DNA from 3 places in the Alkalicoccus luteus genome. Region 3 is predicted to be linked to each of the others. Evidence: riboswitches for the same ligand, from Rfam matches in the RefSeq annotation. Region 3 holds a riboswitch; each other region holds the start of a gene.

Region 1 (5,125 bases), on a different contig from region 3:
GGCCTTGTCGACAGCCACCGGCATACGTGGGAATCAGTCATTCGCAATACAGGAGCAGACTGGTCCCTGCAGAAATATCTGGGCAGCATTTATTACGGCAACATTGGTTCTAAAAGGCGGCCGCAGGACGACTATATCGGCAACCTGCTTGGCGCACTGGAGGCACTTGAAGCCGGTGTGACGACGATTTTGGATTGGACGATGGTCATCTCCAAGGATCACGCTGAAGAGATGATCCGCGGCCTGCAGGAATCCAAAATTCGCGGCGTGTTTGCTTACGGATGCCCTGGTGACGGGGATTATTGGAACAGGGAAAGCACGTTGACCAACGGAGATGACGCACGTTCGATTGCCAATCAATATTTTTCCTCAGGCGATCAGCGGCTGACGATGGGACTTGCGATCCGCGGTCCTGAGTTTTGTTCCTGGGATACGTCAGTGGAAGAGATAAAGCTGGCAAGAGAACTAAACGGCGTAGCGAGCATGCACCTCGGATTTGGAACGTGGGGGGCGATTGACAGATCGATCGAAAAGCTGCATCAGGCAGGCTTGCTCGGATCAGACCTCAACTTTGCTCATGCAAATGCCGTCAGTCCGGAAGAAATGAAGCTCTTGGCAGAGCACGGCGGATCGATTTCAGTCACGCCTGAAGTTGAAATGGCGATGGGACACGGGTATCCGGCAACAGGGCTCTGTCTGGAAAACGGCGTAAAGCCTGCGCTCGGTGTCGATGTTGTTACTTCAACAGGCGGGGACATGTTTGCCCAAATGAAGTTCGCGCTCCAGGCAGAGCGCTCCCGCATCAATGATCAGCTGCTTGCAAAAGGAGAAATGCCTGGACCACCTTTGAATATTCATGCGCATCAAGTGCTGGAAATGGCTACAATTGAAAGTGCGAAGGCGCTGAAGCTGGATCACAAAACGGGCAGTCTCACTCCAGGAAAAGAAGCCGACATCATCATGATTCGAACAGATGACCTGAACCTCTTCCCCGTCAACGATCCGATCGGTGCTGTCGTTACAAGTACGCATACCGGCAACGTAGACTCCGTGTTTGTCGGCGGCGAAGCAGTAAAGCGAGACGGAAAAATGGTTGGACTCGATTATAAAAACCTGCGCAGACAAGCTGTGGAGGCCCGTAATCACATTTACAGCGAATTCGGCAATCCAGATGACCTGTGGCTGCATGAGAACAACTGAGTAATGAGGATGGAAAACCGGAAGCAGTTCATGCTTCCGGTTTTTGACGCTTCATAAGCGTGGATCTTTGTTTTGAAGCCGAAAAGGGAAGGAGAGATGAGAAAGTCTCGTGTTATTCATAAAAAATCACGACAGATTTAGTTCCTATTACTCATATGAACGAATCGGCTAAGGGGTATAATAGTAACAAAAATAACATGTGACAAAGGCAAACCAATCTGAAAAGATGGGACGCAAAGCCGTGAGCCTAACCGCTGAATAGCGTATGGTCGTCAGGTTGCCGGGCCCGTTTCTGTGAGCCTCGGCTGGCACAGAAAGGGGTTTTTTGCGATGAAAAAAGTCCTGTTACTGCTGGTGGTGACTGCTATGGCAGCTGGAATTTGGGCGGCTCCCGCTGGAGCAGCTTCAGCTCCGAACGCAACTTGGCTCTGGAACCCGTGGATGTTTGTCGAAGATGAGAGTGGAACCATTGCCTTTCTAAAAGAAAAGAATGTCGAGCGTGTATTTGTACAAATTGATCGCAGTGTCCCACAGGCTTCCTACAGAAGTTTTATCCGTCGTGCAGGAACGGAAGGAATCAGCGTCTATGCCCTCGATGGCGCACCGGAATGGGCGGCACCAAAAGGAGATCGTCATTTGACGACAATGATGAACTGGCTGGGAGACTACCAGAAGCGTGCGGGAGCAGCAGAACGCTTTCAAGGCGTTCACTTAGATGTAGAGCCGTACCTGCTTAGCAGCTGGAACAGCAATCGGGCGAAGACGATCGCCGATTTTCAATCACTTCTGCTGACAGCGAAAAGAAAGAGTGCTGCGGCAGGACTGCCGCTGGAAGCAGATCTGCCATTCTGGTTTGACGAAATCAGCTTTAAAAACAAAAACGGAAGCGGGAATCTCGCAGAATGGGTGATTCAGCAGCTTGATGGCGTGACACTTATGGCTTACCGGGATACAGCTTCTGCAATCAATGAAATCGTAAAAAATGAAATGGCCTTCGCAGCAAAGCACAAAACGCCGGTCACCGTCGGAGTGGAAACCATGCAGTCTCACGAAGGCAATCATGTAACGTTCTTTGAAGAAGGCGAAGCATACATGAAGCAGCAGCTTGACCTGGTATCGGCCCGGTACGCGGGTCCCTACTATGGAGGAACAGCGATCCATCACGTCGACAGCTGGAAAACGATGAAGCCGTAAGGCGCTTTCGGCAGTTTCTCTCGACCACTCACCTTTAGCAGGTGGGTGGTTTTTGTCGTTTTCCAAAAAAACAAGGTTCCACGTCTGATTTGCCGCTTTTCCACATGAATCCGAGCTGTTGTTTACAGTTGATATATGATCTTTACAAGACGTTAATAGGAGTTCAGGCTGGTGATGCGGTACGATAGAGAAAAAGAGGAGGGTGACAGATGAAACCAGCTATCGTTGCACATCGAGGATTCTCACGCGCGTTTCCGGAAAATACCATGATCGCTTTTCGGGAAGCAGTTGCTGCTGGCGCAGAGGGGATTGAATTAGACGTCCAGCTGACAGCAGATGACGAACTCGTTATCATTCATGATCACACGCTTGACCGGACAACAGACGGTCATGGAGCAGTCAACCAATCTACTCTCAAGCAATTGTCGGGCCTGTCTGCAGGCAGCTGGTTTGACCATAAATTTGCATCTGAACGGGTTCCAGCTCTTCAAGAGGTGCTGAAATGGGCTCAGCCGCAGAATATCCAGCTGAATATAGAACTAAAGCATTTACCCGAGGATCGAGAACGAACGGCAATGGAAGCGGTCAATCTGCTGCAAAAATATCCGCAGAGAAGAAGACCCGTATTCTCCTCTTTCGACCACCCCGTGCTGCCCATGCTGAAAGGAGCAGAAGCTGATACAGCATTGCTCAGCCTGGGGGCGGTTTTGGAACCGGATCGGTACAAAAAAGAGCACGGCATCACAGGGCTGCACATTCAGTACACCATGATGACACCGGCAGAAATCTGTGAGCTGGAGAAACGCGGCATGGCAGTCCGTGTGTACACCGTTAATCACCCGGACGATCTGGAAAAGCTTTGCCGCACCGGATGCACGGCTGTCATCACGGACGACCCGGCTCTTGCGCTCAGAATACGAACCACGGTACAGCATTCGGTTAAATAACAGCTTAACAGAGCATGAAAACGGGAAAGGGAAGGGGAAGCATGGCACGGGTTGAAGAAGGGCAGGGATTCGCGATGACCGCAAAACTGAACGTAGGCCTTGGAGCCGTAGTTATTGTAATTTGGCTGTACATAGCAGATGTCGATATCGTGTCAGCTGCCCTCGTGCTGTCGTTTCTCATATTGATTCCGCTTCTCCTGCATATCGCTGTTCCGAAGCGGCCGAATATGAAAGCAGAGTTCATATTGCGCTGGCTCTCCCAGCGCTCCTTTTTAGCAGGCATTTTCGGTCTGGCCTCGGTCACGTTTGAGCCGCTGGTGCTGTCGATCGTGCTGGCATCCATCTGGTTTTTGTTCATGCTCGTCGTTGCGCTATGCGGCGCATGGAGAATCTACCGCAGGGGGCTTTATCCGGCTGAGGAAACGATTATTGATGTTGGCCTGCTTTTTACCGGGGTCGGAGGTATCTGGCTGATTCTTTGGCAGGCTGGAATTGATCAAGTTCTTCCATATGATGAACTGACGATGTCGCTGACGACGGTGCACTATCATTATTCGGCGGTCGTTATTCCTGTATTAACAGGGGCCTTCGGCCGGCTTCTCGTGTCGCTGCGCGGCGATACCGGCACGGCATACCGGTTTCTTGCAATCGGTGCGGCGATCGGTTCCCCATTGATTGCATTGGGTGTTATCCAAGGTCCGCCGCTGGAGCTGGTTTATGTTACGATTTATGCAGGACTCCTTTACTGGCTCAGCATCTGGTGGCTGATGCTGCTGCCGAAGATGACTCTTCGCACGAGAGCGTGTCTGCTGCTTGCGTGTACATCGCTGCTCGTATCGATGGGCGTCACGTTTCTGTATGCGTTCGGCGTGACGTTTCAGGTGGACATTATTTCGTACAGTATGATGTTTGTCTGGCATGGTGCAGTCAATGCGATTGGCTTTTCCCTGTTTGGTGTGCTGGGCTGGTATATGCTCGGATCACTCCCTAAACGAAAACGTCTCGGCAGTGGTATCGTCAATCCAAAAGAGGCCGGGCATCATGAAGAACTATAAGGAAGGAAGACATGTATGACGAAACGAATTATTGTAGGCATTTCCGGCTCGACCGGACCAATATACGGTATCCGTCTGTTACAGGCACTTCAGCAAATGAACGATATTGAAACACATCTGATCGTCAGCTCATGGGCGGAAAAGACGATCCGGATTGAAACAGACTGGACAGCAGAAGAAGTGAAGCAGCTGGCAGACGTCGTGCATCCGCCTGAAAACCAGGCTGCCCGTATTTCCAGCGGATCCTTTCAGACGGATGCGATGGTCATCGTACCGTGCAGCATGAAAACCTTAAGTGCGGTTGCTCACGGTTTTGCCGATAACCTGATTGCGCGCTCAGCTGACGTGGTGATGAAAGAGCGCAGGAAGCTGATTCTTGTACCGAGGGAGACACCGCTGCATGATATCCATTTGGAAAATATGCTGAAGCTCAGCAGAATGGGTGTGCATATCGTTCCTCCAATGCCGGCGTTTTACAACCAGCCTGAGACGATTATGGATATGGTGGATCATACGGTAGCAAGGCTTCTCGATCAGCTGGATATTCCGAACAACCTTACAAAACGCTGGCTGGAAAAATAAATCTATCCTGTTATTCACCGAAACCGCTCCTGAAATCACGAGCGGTTTTCAGGCTGTTAGAAAAGTCTTTCCACTTACATGTTATTCGTTTGGTTGTCTTTCCCCTCTGCTTACCTAGCCTGCCGCGGGCTTGCCTTCAGCTATTTC
Region 2 (5,125 bases), on a different contig from region 3:
CTGTCGAGCTCGTGCTCTTCTCTTTCGCTTTGGCAAACAAAATTACCGCTATTCAAAAAGAAAAAGAGGAGGCGAGGCAGGAAGCACTTGAAGCCTTGCAGCGAACCGACAGGCTAAAAAATGAGTTCTTACAAATGACAACGCACGAGCTGCGAACGCCGCTGAATGGCATGATCAGCATCGCAGAATCACTTCGGGAAGGCATCGCCGGTGAACAGAATGAAGCTGCTAAAAAGCATTTGGACGTTATTATCCGCAGCGGCAGCAGGCTGTCTTATCTGATCGGGGATATCGTGGACGTCTCGCGTATGGAAAATCAGGACTTTGACATGCGCGTCGAGGAGGTTGATCTGAAGCCTGCTGTAGAACTTGCTTGCGAGATGGTAAAGCCGCTTGCAGCAGAAAAATCTCTTACCATCATTAACGAAGTGGGGCAGCTGCCAAATGTTGCTGCCGATGAGCACCGCCTGCAGCAAATTTTATATAATTTGCTCATCAACGCCGTGAATTATACGAAGGAAGGAACCGTTCGCATTCGCGGCTCCCAGAGCGAGGAAACGGTGACCATTTATATCCGGGATACCGGGATCGGCATTTCTGAGGAAGAACGCCGCCGGCTGTTTGAACCGTTTGAACGCGGCCGGGATGCTGAGGGATATTACCGGGAAGGAATGGGGATCGGTCTGCATTTGACGAAACGTTTGATTGAGCTGCAGGGCGGAAGGATTGAAGTTGAATCAGACCCCGGTAAAGGGTCGATGTTTTCATTTACGCTTCCAGCCGCTAAGCAGGCAGCAGGACAGTTTATGCCGGCCGCTGACTCTATAGCTGAACTGGAGCGGAACCATGCTGGAGCGAAGCGCATTCTTGCTGCCGATGATGACCACGTGAATCTGCAGGTGATCGTTAATTACCTTCAGCTTGAAGGATACGATGTCACCGCGGCTCCCGATGGACTGACGGTGATGGAAAAACTTGAAAAGCAGTCGTTTGATTTGGTAATTATGGATGTGATGATGCCGGGTCTTTCCGGCTTCAGCGTCTGTAAAGAGCTGCGGACACGCTTTTCCTATACAGAGCTGCCGGTACTATTGCTCACCGCTCAAAATCTAATTGAAGACCGGCTGGCAGCGTATCGTGCAGGTGCCAATGATTATCTCGTCAAGCCGATCGACAGACGGGAATTGATGATTCGGGTAGATACACACTTAAAGCTTTCGGGGGCTGTACAGGAATTGGAATCGAGAAGGCAGGAGCTTGAAAATATCAATTTGATGCTGGAAGGAATGGTGGATGAACGTACCGCTGAGCTCGGTCGTAAAAATGCGGAGCTCGAAGTGAAAAACGACCAGCTTACTCACATGGAAGCAGCGAGAGTGGAAATGCTGTCCAACATTTCACACGAGCTTGGCACACCGGTTACGTTTTTGAAAAACTACATTCATACGGTCCGGGAAGGGTTTGTTGATCCCTCTGATGAAAACTACCTTCAAATTGTCGATAAGAAGATTCAACTGCTTGACCGGCTGATCGTTGATTTGTTTGAGCTGGTAAAATTGGAAACGGGTCAGATGAACATGGGAATAGAAACAGTTGAGCTGACGGACTGGCTAAACGATGTTCACCAGACATTCGCAATGGAGCTGTCTGAATCAGATATTCATTTCCCTGCTATTACCTACGATCATATTGAAAAGGGACAGTGGTATGTATCGATTGATAAAGGCCGGATGATGCAGGTTTTCAACAATTTGATCGGAAATGCGCGCAAGTTCACGCGAAACAGCATTCACATATCAGTGGAAACACGCCAGGATACAGGGTACCGTGAATTTGACGGCGGAGCAGTGATCCGCATCACCGACAATGGAAGAGGCATGAAAAAGGATCAGCTGGAGCATATATTCAAGCGGTTTTACAAAGCGACAGGCGACCGGGGAAAACCATCTACTGGTACAGGGCTCGGGCTCGCCATTGCGAAGGAAATTATCGCACGGCACCACGGTGAGATTTGGGTGGAAAGTGAAATCGGCGAAGGTACGACGTTCAGCTTCTGTATTCCGGTATTGGCCGCACATGCTCGATTTGAAGAGGAGGCAAGCAGTCATGGATCAACATAAAATCATGCTCGTAGAAGACGATGAGGATATCCGGGCTATCACGACATTATATTTGGAGAAAAAAGGCTACAGTGTTTATGCTGTCGGAAACGGCATGGAGGCGGTTGACAAAGTAAAGCAGGTCGACCCGGAGCTGATCTTACTGGATATCCTGCTTCCTGGTATGGAAGGATTTGACGTTTGCCGAAACATGCGTGAACTTACTGAAAGTCCAATAATCTTTATCAGCTGTAAGCGTTCATCTGAAGATAAAATTGAAGGCCTGAACGCAGGCGGCGATGATTATTTAACGAAGCCGTATGATCTTGCTGAGCTCGAAGCCAGAATCAAAGCGAATCTCCGCCGCAGTGGACCCCGCGATGACCGAAATGAGCTTCGTGCCGGCTCCATCGCGGTCGATTTAGAGAGCTATACGGTGACTGTAAACGGAAAAGCGGTTTCGCTTTACGCAAAAGAATATCAGCTTCTCGTGTACTTAATGAAACACCCTGGACAAGTATTCAGTGCAGAGCAGATTTATGATCATATCTGGGGGATCGACATGTATGGAGATTTAAAGACCGTATCAGTACACATACGAAACCTTCGCAAGAAAATTGAGGAGGATCCTAAATATCCAGATTATATCTTAACGGTACGAGGCTTTGGATACAAATTCGCAGCCAGATAAATAGGTATAAAGGATTGATTAAAAAGCGCTGTATACTGGAAATAAAGACATGACAAAAAAAGTCACATTTATTTTTAAAAAATTATGATTATTTAACCTTATTTTAACTTTTGTTTTGTAGAGTGAACACATACAGAACGTTGCAGCTTGTTTTAGAGGACGGTGGGCAGACACGGAGGAAAATGGAGTTTCCGCAACATTCTGCAGAGAAAAACGGCAAACCTGTTGAAAAGCAGGGGCGCAAAGCTTCGGGTCTAAGGGCGTGGGGTGCCTACGACGGCCGGGCCGCCTATGTGGAGCAAATACTTAACATAGGGTGGGATAGGGCATGAATGAACTGAAACGGGCAGAGAGCTGGGTACAATTGGTTATGGAAGCGCGGAGCATGGGCCTTTCTCCTGAAGAAGTGAGAGCGTTCTTTCAAATGAAACAGGAAAACAGCCATTCGCTAAAGGCAGATCAGCAATGCATGTAATCGTCACCGGAAGACCGGAATCAGCAATTATTGCTGATTCCGTTTTTTTTTTGCAGCTGAATAACGGGTGAAAATGCTTATGTGACAGCTGTTTCAAGAAAGCTGCGGCCAGGGGCACCCTGTTTAGACGCGAATGCTGATGTGCTTACCGTCTTATGTGGGACTTTCGTGAATTTATCCGTGCATAGCACTTATTCGTTTCTACGTTTACCCTTTTTTCTGCAGATGGAAATTTCCTCTTGATAGGGAAAAATAATGTGCTATACTTATTTTTATTAGTATGTCACATTAGGGGGAGGGAGGAAGCAATGAGACTAGTATTTGTTGTATCCGATTCAATAGGAGAAACAGCAGACCGAATGGTACAAGCAGCGCTTACCCAATTTACTGAAGATAAAACGGAGGTAAGAAGATATTCGCACGTGCAGACACCGGAGAAGCTGGAGCGTATCGTAGAAGAAGCGGAGACAGCTGGAGCTGTAGTAGCCTATACCCTGGTATTAGGGGAGCTTCAGCAAAAAATGAGAACGCTGACAGAAAAAACTTCCGTCCCTTCCGTCGATCTGCTCGATCCACTGCTGTCGATGCTGAGTGAGACGTTTAATGAACAGCCAAAAAAAGAACCTGGGCGGATCAGGCAGCTGGATGAAGCGTATTTCAGAAGGATCGAAGCAGTGGAATTCGCGGTTAAATACGATGATGCACAGGATACCTCGGGATTGAAAAAGGCGGATCTGGTGCTGATCGGCGTCTCCCGGACTTCCAAAACACCGCTTTCCATGTACCTGGCGCACAAACAGTTCAAAGTAGCGAACGTGCCGCTCGTACCAGAGGTCGCAGTTCCGGAAGAGCTTTACGAGCTTCCGCGTGAGCGCTGCATTGGACTGGTGATCTCCCCGTCAAAGCTGAATGACATCCGGCGGATTCGGCTGCGTACGATGGGCTTGACGGAAAAAGCAGACTACGCAAGCCTCGACCGAATCCTAAAAGAGCTGGAATTTGCAGAAAAAATAATGAAGCGGGTCGGATGCCCGGTTATTGATGTATCGAATAAAGCGGTAGAAGAAACAGCCAGTTACATTTTAGAAGTACTCAAATTGGAAAGGAGACACATTTCATGACATTTGTATACGCGTTTGAAGAAGGAAACCGTCATATGAAAAAACTGATTGGCGGCAAAGGGGCCAACCTTGCGGAGATGACGAACATCGGCCTGCCGGTACCAGAAGGATTTACAATTTCGACAGAGGCCTGCCTTGATTACTACACGAACAGCCAAACGCTTTCTGATCAGGTGAAGCAGGAAACCTTTGCAGCGCTTAAAGACTTGGAAAAAAAGACAGGGAAAACGCTTGGCGGCGCGGCTGATCCGCTCTTCGTTTCGATTCGGTCAGGAGCGGTTGCGTCCATGCCTGGAATGATGGATACCGTACTGAACCTCGGTATGAATGACGAGACAGTAGAAGCGATGGCCTCTCTGACGGATAATCCACGATTTGCCTATGATTCCTACCGGCGCTTTATCCAAATGTTCAGTGATGTTGTTCTCGGAGTAGAGACATACTTTTTCGAGCGGGAGCTTGAAAAATATCGTGAAAGCAAAGGCTACGATTCAGACCCGGAAATGACTGCCGCAGACTGGCAGGAGCTGATTCAGACGTATAAGCAGCTCGTCGACACCCATACAGGGCGCCCGTTTCCTGTTGACCCGCATGAGCAGCTGCTGCTGTCCATCAAAGCAGTGTTTGATTCCTGGAATAATGACAGAGCCACTATCTACCGGAAGCTTCATCAAATCCCTCATAACCTGGGAACAGCGGTTAACATCCAAAGTATGGTTTTCGGCAATATGGGTGATGA
Region 3 (5,125 bases):
GCTTCTTCTTTTTTACGCACAGCCTGAAGCTCCTCTTCAAATGCTTCCAGCACGAGCTGCTGCTCGAAGCTGACAATCGATGATACAGCTTTGACGACCGTTTCAGCTTCGGTTGGACCGTAAACCTCATAGACGAGCGAAAACAACTTGAGCTGCAGTGCCTGATAAGCACTCAAATACCATTTCGGCTCCAGACCAATCTTCACGTGCACCTTTGCAATACGAATTCGCTTTTCAACAAAGGCATCATCGATCGTATCAGTGAACATTTCAGAAATATGCTTGCGAAGCGTTTGTTTCAGCCTGTCGACAGAGCTGTTCGCTTCAATGATCTCCATTAAGTGAGGCTTGATTTCAAGATTAGCATAAAAGAAATCGACGAGCTCCCCGATCCGTTCTTCCACCGATGGCCGAAAAGCAGCCAGAACACCGAGCATCTCTTCAGAGAATCCTGTCATTTCCATTTGGCGTTTAATATCCGGATCAGCTACCGTTATACTCCCCTTTTGCAGGACTGCTGCAGGCGGTTGTTTGTCCGACCGTTGAAACCACTTCATTTTTCTTCATCCCCCTCTTGACTATCTTGTTCCACTAACTTGCTGCAGGTTGTAATTCTTCCCTTGATATCGGCAAACTGCCGAAGATTCTGAAGAGCAGGTATGCTAAAATATCAAGTGCAGACCGAGGAGGGATTGCTTATGCTGACGAATTGGCTGGTAAAGCGGAAAGCACGCAGACATAAACAAACATTCGAGAAAATTCATTTATATCCTTATCCTGTCCGTGTAGCGGAAACTGACTATTATTACATAGAATACTTGCGCTCTAAGCAGCCCGTCGGCTATGCAGTGATTTCCCGTCACGAAGAAAACACGCTGGACGCAGCTGCTGCTCATAAACAGCTCCACTCGTTTTACCATCTGGCAGGCTTTATTAAAGAAGAGGCAAGGATGCGTGCCGGGATTCAGCTCGATCTTTTCCGAAAGCCGCTTGGTGTGATGGAAGAAGCGGATCGCAATGACCTGCAGCCAGGTTACCGCCTGATCAACCACCTTTTAAAAATACAACTCAAATATAAGCAAGTGTATGATCAGTTTCAAAACGTGCTGGCTGAGCTTGAAGACAGCGGCAGACCTATCGAAGCTGAAGACATTGAAGCAGCCATTCAATCAGCTGCCGAACTGGAGGTGCTTCAGTTCGACATGATCGATTCCTTAAGCCGCCAAACCGATACCCTGCGCGACTGGATTGCGTTGATGAACCGTCACAACTTGTGGGACAAGCTGAAGCGCGCGAACCAGGTTTTTTATCAGCAGCTCGTTCAAAACGAATCGGTTATGAGAGACGAAGCGAAAAAGATGCAGGTCGTCAAGCATGAACGTCGCGAAAAAATGATTCAGCAAAATGCAGATAAGCTCCGATCCCGTATGAAGCGGTCCTTTCAGGAGGAAGAGAAAGAACGTCGTTACCCTTAACCAGATCCGGCGCTGCCAAGCTGAACCAAATACAGAAGGAACCGGAGCACCCGTTTGAGCCCCGGTTCCTTTTATTCCGCGTCTGTTTCCTCCCCCGGCAAGACTTTCTCCGTCTCTTCAACACCATTCCTTATTCTCTCCCCTTCTCCTAGAGCCCACGACGGATACCATCGTACATTTCCAAAAGCCTTTCTCTCCTGTACGTTGAACGACGTTCGTTCGGAATATACCTCAGCTTTTCCAACAGCGATTTTCGTTTGCGTGTCATCGGTTACCGCCTCCTTATGCTTTTATTGTAGAGTCTTCTTCACCTCAAAAAAGCGGGCGGCAGATTGAATTTTCTATCCGTCTGCAGGTGGAGATTTACTCCATCCCCTGCTATTCGAATAAGTAAATAAAGAACCAGGATAATAAGACTGCAGATAATGGATTTTTTTGAAAATAGTACTTGCTCATGCCTAATCTCATAGTAAACTTACAGTAAGAGAAGAAGTTCGGGGGCAAACCTGTTGAAAAACAGGGACGCAAAGCCGCGGATCTAAGGGAAACCTCCTATGACAGCCGGGATGCCGCATATAAACCTTCACCAAGGAAGGCGGGGTATGAATGCGTAACGTACATGAGTTCGAAGCAGAAACAGTGGAAAAAGCGATTGCCAAGGCAGAAAAAACGCTGCATACACCAGCAAATGCTCTACACATCGACATTATCTGCCATGGGGAGAATCTGTTTTTTGGTCTGAGAAAATCAAAGGCTAAAATACGCGCATGGACGGAGGAGCCGCTAGAAGAAAGCTGGCTGGACACGCTGGATTCCTACCTCGATGAGCCGCTTGATGCCAGCAGAGATGAAAACTTATCCAGGAGACTGGAGGGGACCGCCTGGATGAAAGATGGCGTTCTCTATTTTGAAGGAAACGGACCCAAACGTCCTGTTCTTCACCTGCCGGATGAAGTGACCGCTTCTAAAAATGGCAGACAAACTGGTAGAACCACTCCGCTAACTGAGGGAGATATACTGGAGTTTTCGATCAACCTCCCGCCTCGTGAAACCACTTGGTCTGTTTCTATTGATAAAAAACAGCAGCTCGTTACGCTGAATGTAAAGCCTGGAGCGTACTATACTGCTGCAATCAATGATCATCCGCCCGCCGAATATCTGTATGTCAGTATTTCCAAAGAGGAAACACCGTTAAATCAACTGACAGAAACAGACGTCATAGAGCAGCTGGAACGGATGGATATTACCTACGGTATTCAAACGGATGTGATTCGGGAAGCATGTGCGTCTATTCAAGAGACCACTGTCCAAATAACGGCAGGAAAGCTGCCGAAGCACGGAAAAGACGGCCGGATTGACTTTAAGATCAATTTGCAGACAGAACAGAAAATGTACCGGGAGAAGCCGGACGGAACGATTGATTTTAGGGATTCGATTCGGATTCCGGCCGTTGAAGAAGGAGTCGTTTTAGGATCGATCATTGATCCAACAGCCGGCGAAGATGGCCTCAGCCTGTTTGGAGATGTGCTTCAAGCTAAAGCAGGCAGGCCGATCGCGGTTCAGGCAGGAGCGGGTATTGAACTCGATGAAGAAACGAAAACGATTACGGCTTCTATTGCCGGGCGTCCTCTTTTAAAGAAGCAGGGACAGCACGTGCGGTTATCCATTCTGCCGAAGCTCGTTCATGATGGGAACCTGCAGCTTGGAGACGGAAACATCCGCTTTACAGGGGATGTTGAAGTGATTGGGTCTGTCGAGGACGGCATGAAGGTGGAAGCAGCAGGAGATGTATGGATTCACGCTCACAGCGAGCAGTCGTCCTTACACGCTGCAGGCTCCATTACTGTTAACGGCAGCGTGCTGCATTCAACTCTTACAGCAGGGACGAGCAAAACAGCTCATGTAAAAACAATCAAGCTGCTGAAAACATTTTTGCATACCTACCCGTCTTTTTGACGAGTCTTTTATCAGGTCGTTGACTCCCCTGCTTTTCAGGCCTCTTATGAAAAGCAGCGCGGCCGCGGTCCGCTGATCCGGGCTTTGCAGGAAAAAAAGTACCCTCGGCTTCGCAGCGATACCGAGCAGCTTGTCGACCATTTGCTTCATTCCGGCTTATTTGAAGAACAGTGGCGTAATGTTGGCGAGCAGCTCCAAACTGCCCTGCTCACGTTTCACCGTGCACATGAAGCAGAGGATCAGCTCTTTCGTGATCTGCAGCAGAAGGCATTCCAGCTGCATGATCTGCTGGAGAGCCCTTCTGTCAGCAGATCTAGAATTGCTATTCGCTATGCCTCTCACAGCAAGCTCATTTCAGCTGGCGAAATTGACGTTCTCGGGAAAGGTGTCCTGCACTCCTATATGGAAGCAGACGGCGTGATCACGATCCATCAGCGTGCCGTTGGCGGCACGTTAAAGGCAGGACGTGGAATATCGGTTCGGGAGGCCGGTTCTCCTGGCGGAGCCAGAACACTTTTGGAAACGGATGAAACGGGTATCATTTCTATTGACCATTGCCATCCTGATGTGGTGCTGACGATCGGACGGGAGCGAAAGCTGATTGAGTCTGAAACGAAGCAGATCCGAGCTTCGCTGGATGATGACGGAAGGCTCCAGCTATTTCAGTCTTCAAGCAGTTCAGCCAGTTCTTCTGCAACAACGTCCGCAAAGAACTGATTCCCCCGGAGCTGAAATAAAAACACGGCTTTCTCATAGTAACGCTTTGTCTCCTCTTTGCTGAAGCGGCCGGATTCCCGGCCGCTTTGTCCGTACTGAAAATACAGCTCACCCAGCATGTACATCGAATCCTCCCGCAGGCACAGGTGTATTCCTCTATCCGCTAGTTCGAGAGATTCTTTCCACTTTTCCTGCTCAAACTGATTTTTGCTGTAATTATAGTAGAGGCGGACGAGCAGCGAGTTATCGGACAGATATGGATGTCTCCTTGCAGCATGGAGCAGTCGGCGGTACTCGTTCTCGGCCTGAACCTGTCTGTCTGCCATACTAAAAACAATTGCTTTACTGAGCATGATATCGAGGTCCTGTACCGTCGGATTTTTCCTGGTAGCCGGAGACAGCTCCGCAGCCTCATCCAAGTATTTCACTGCTTCGGACACATTCTCCCTGACGTGATAAAGACAAATGCCTTTACGCCAGAGAAGATACTGCCGAAATGTTCCTTTTTGAAATTCTGGATGGTGTTCTTCTGCCTCGACCGTCATCAGCACAGCTTTATAGTCTGTTCGATCCATACTCTGAGCGATCGATCTCATAACGGTATACATATAGTTCACTTTGGATACATCTGCAGACGCGTCAAACAAATACTGAATATCGACCCCCATTCTCTCCGCAAGCTCTGCTGTTAAGTCTGCGGAAGGATGGACAAGGCCCTGCTCCAGCTTGCTGATGTAACTCTGCGTGCAGAGTCCGCTGCAGAGCTCTTTTTGAGAGACACCGAAAAACGTTCTCAGCTCCTTTAGTTTTTTGCCTATTTCTGCCTGCTGCAATCCCATCATCTCCCAGTAACTATTCGTATATGAATACATTTTACCGTTTTTCACTGATAAAAAACCATATTCAGTCGTTTTCCGGCTGAAAATCAGCGAGACGCCGCCTTGATCGATGTTGAAAATCAGCTATAATCAGATCAA

What was found. A riboswitch is a leader RNA that binds a small molecule or an ion and turns the genes downstream of it on or off. The one in region 3 is predicted to bind cyclic di-GMP.
Region 1: it holds a riboswitch for cyclic di-GMP, as region 3 does, so the genes downstream of both, ACSZLD_RS06930 (amidase) here and ACSZLD_RS15365 (flagellar assembly protein A) in region 3, are expected to answer to the same signal.
Region 2: it holds a riboswitch for cyclic di-GMP, as region 3 does, so the genes downstream of both, ACSZLD_RS12785 (anti-repressor SinI family protein) here and ACSZLD_RS15365 (flagellar assembly protein A) in region 3, are expected to answer to the same signal.

Annotation. Positions count from the first base shown of each region.
Region 1 is NZ_JBPZEY010000004.1:129,830-134,954, reverse strand. It holds gene ACSZLD_RS06935 (amidohydrolase family protein) at 1-1,200, shown strand, start outside; cyclic di-GMP riboswitch class I at 1,398-1,485, shown strand; gene ACSZLD_RS06930 (amidase) at 1,531-2,394, shown strand; gene ACSZLD_RS06925 (glycerophosphodiester phosphodiesterase) at 2,604-3,341, shown strand; gene ACSZLD_RS06920 (YndJ family transporter) at 3,383-4,396, shown strand; gene ACSZLD_RS06915 (non-oxidative hydroxyarylic acid decarboxylases subunit B) at 4,412-4,978, shown strand.
Region 2 is NZ_JBPZEY010000009.1:70,610-75,734, reverse strand. It holds gene ACSZLD_RS12795 (ATP-binding protein) at 1-2,120, shown strand, start outside; gene ACSZLD_RS12790 (response regulator transcription factor) at 2,107-2,790, shown strand; cyclic di-GMP riboswitch class I at 2,996-3,083, shown strand; gene ACSZLD_RS12785 (anti-repressor SinI family protein) at 3,119-3,265, shown strand; gene ACSZLD_RS12780 (pyruvate, water dikinase regulatory protein) at 3,574-4,386, shown strand; gene ppdK (pyruvate, phosphate dikinase) at 4,383-5,125, shown strand, end outside.
Region 3 is NZ_JBPZEY010000014.1:11,599-16,723, forward strand. It holds gene ACSZLD_RS15355 (protoglobin domain-containing protein) at 1-557, opposite strand, end outside; gene ACSZLD_RS15360 (hypothetical protein) at 699-1,475, shown strand; cyclic di-GMP riboswitch class I at 1,965-2,049, shown strand; gene ACSZLD_RS15365 (flagellar assembly protein A) at 2,082-3,431, shown strand; gene ACSZLD_RS15370 (hypothetical protein) at 3,516-4,148, shown strand; gene ACSZLD_RS15375 (helix-turn-helix domain-containing protein) at 4,094-4,981, opposite strand.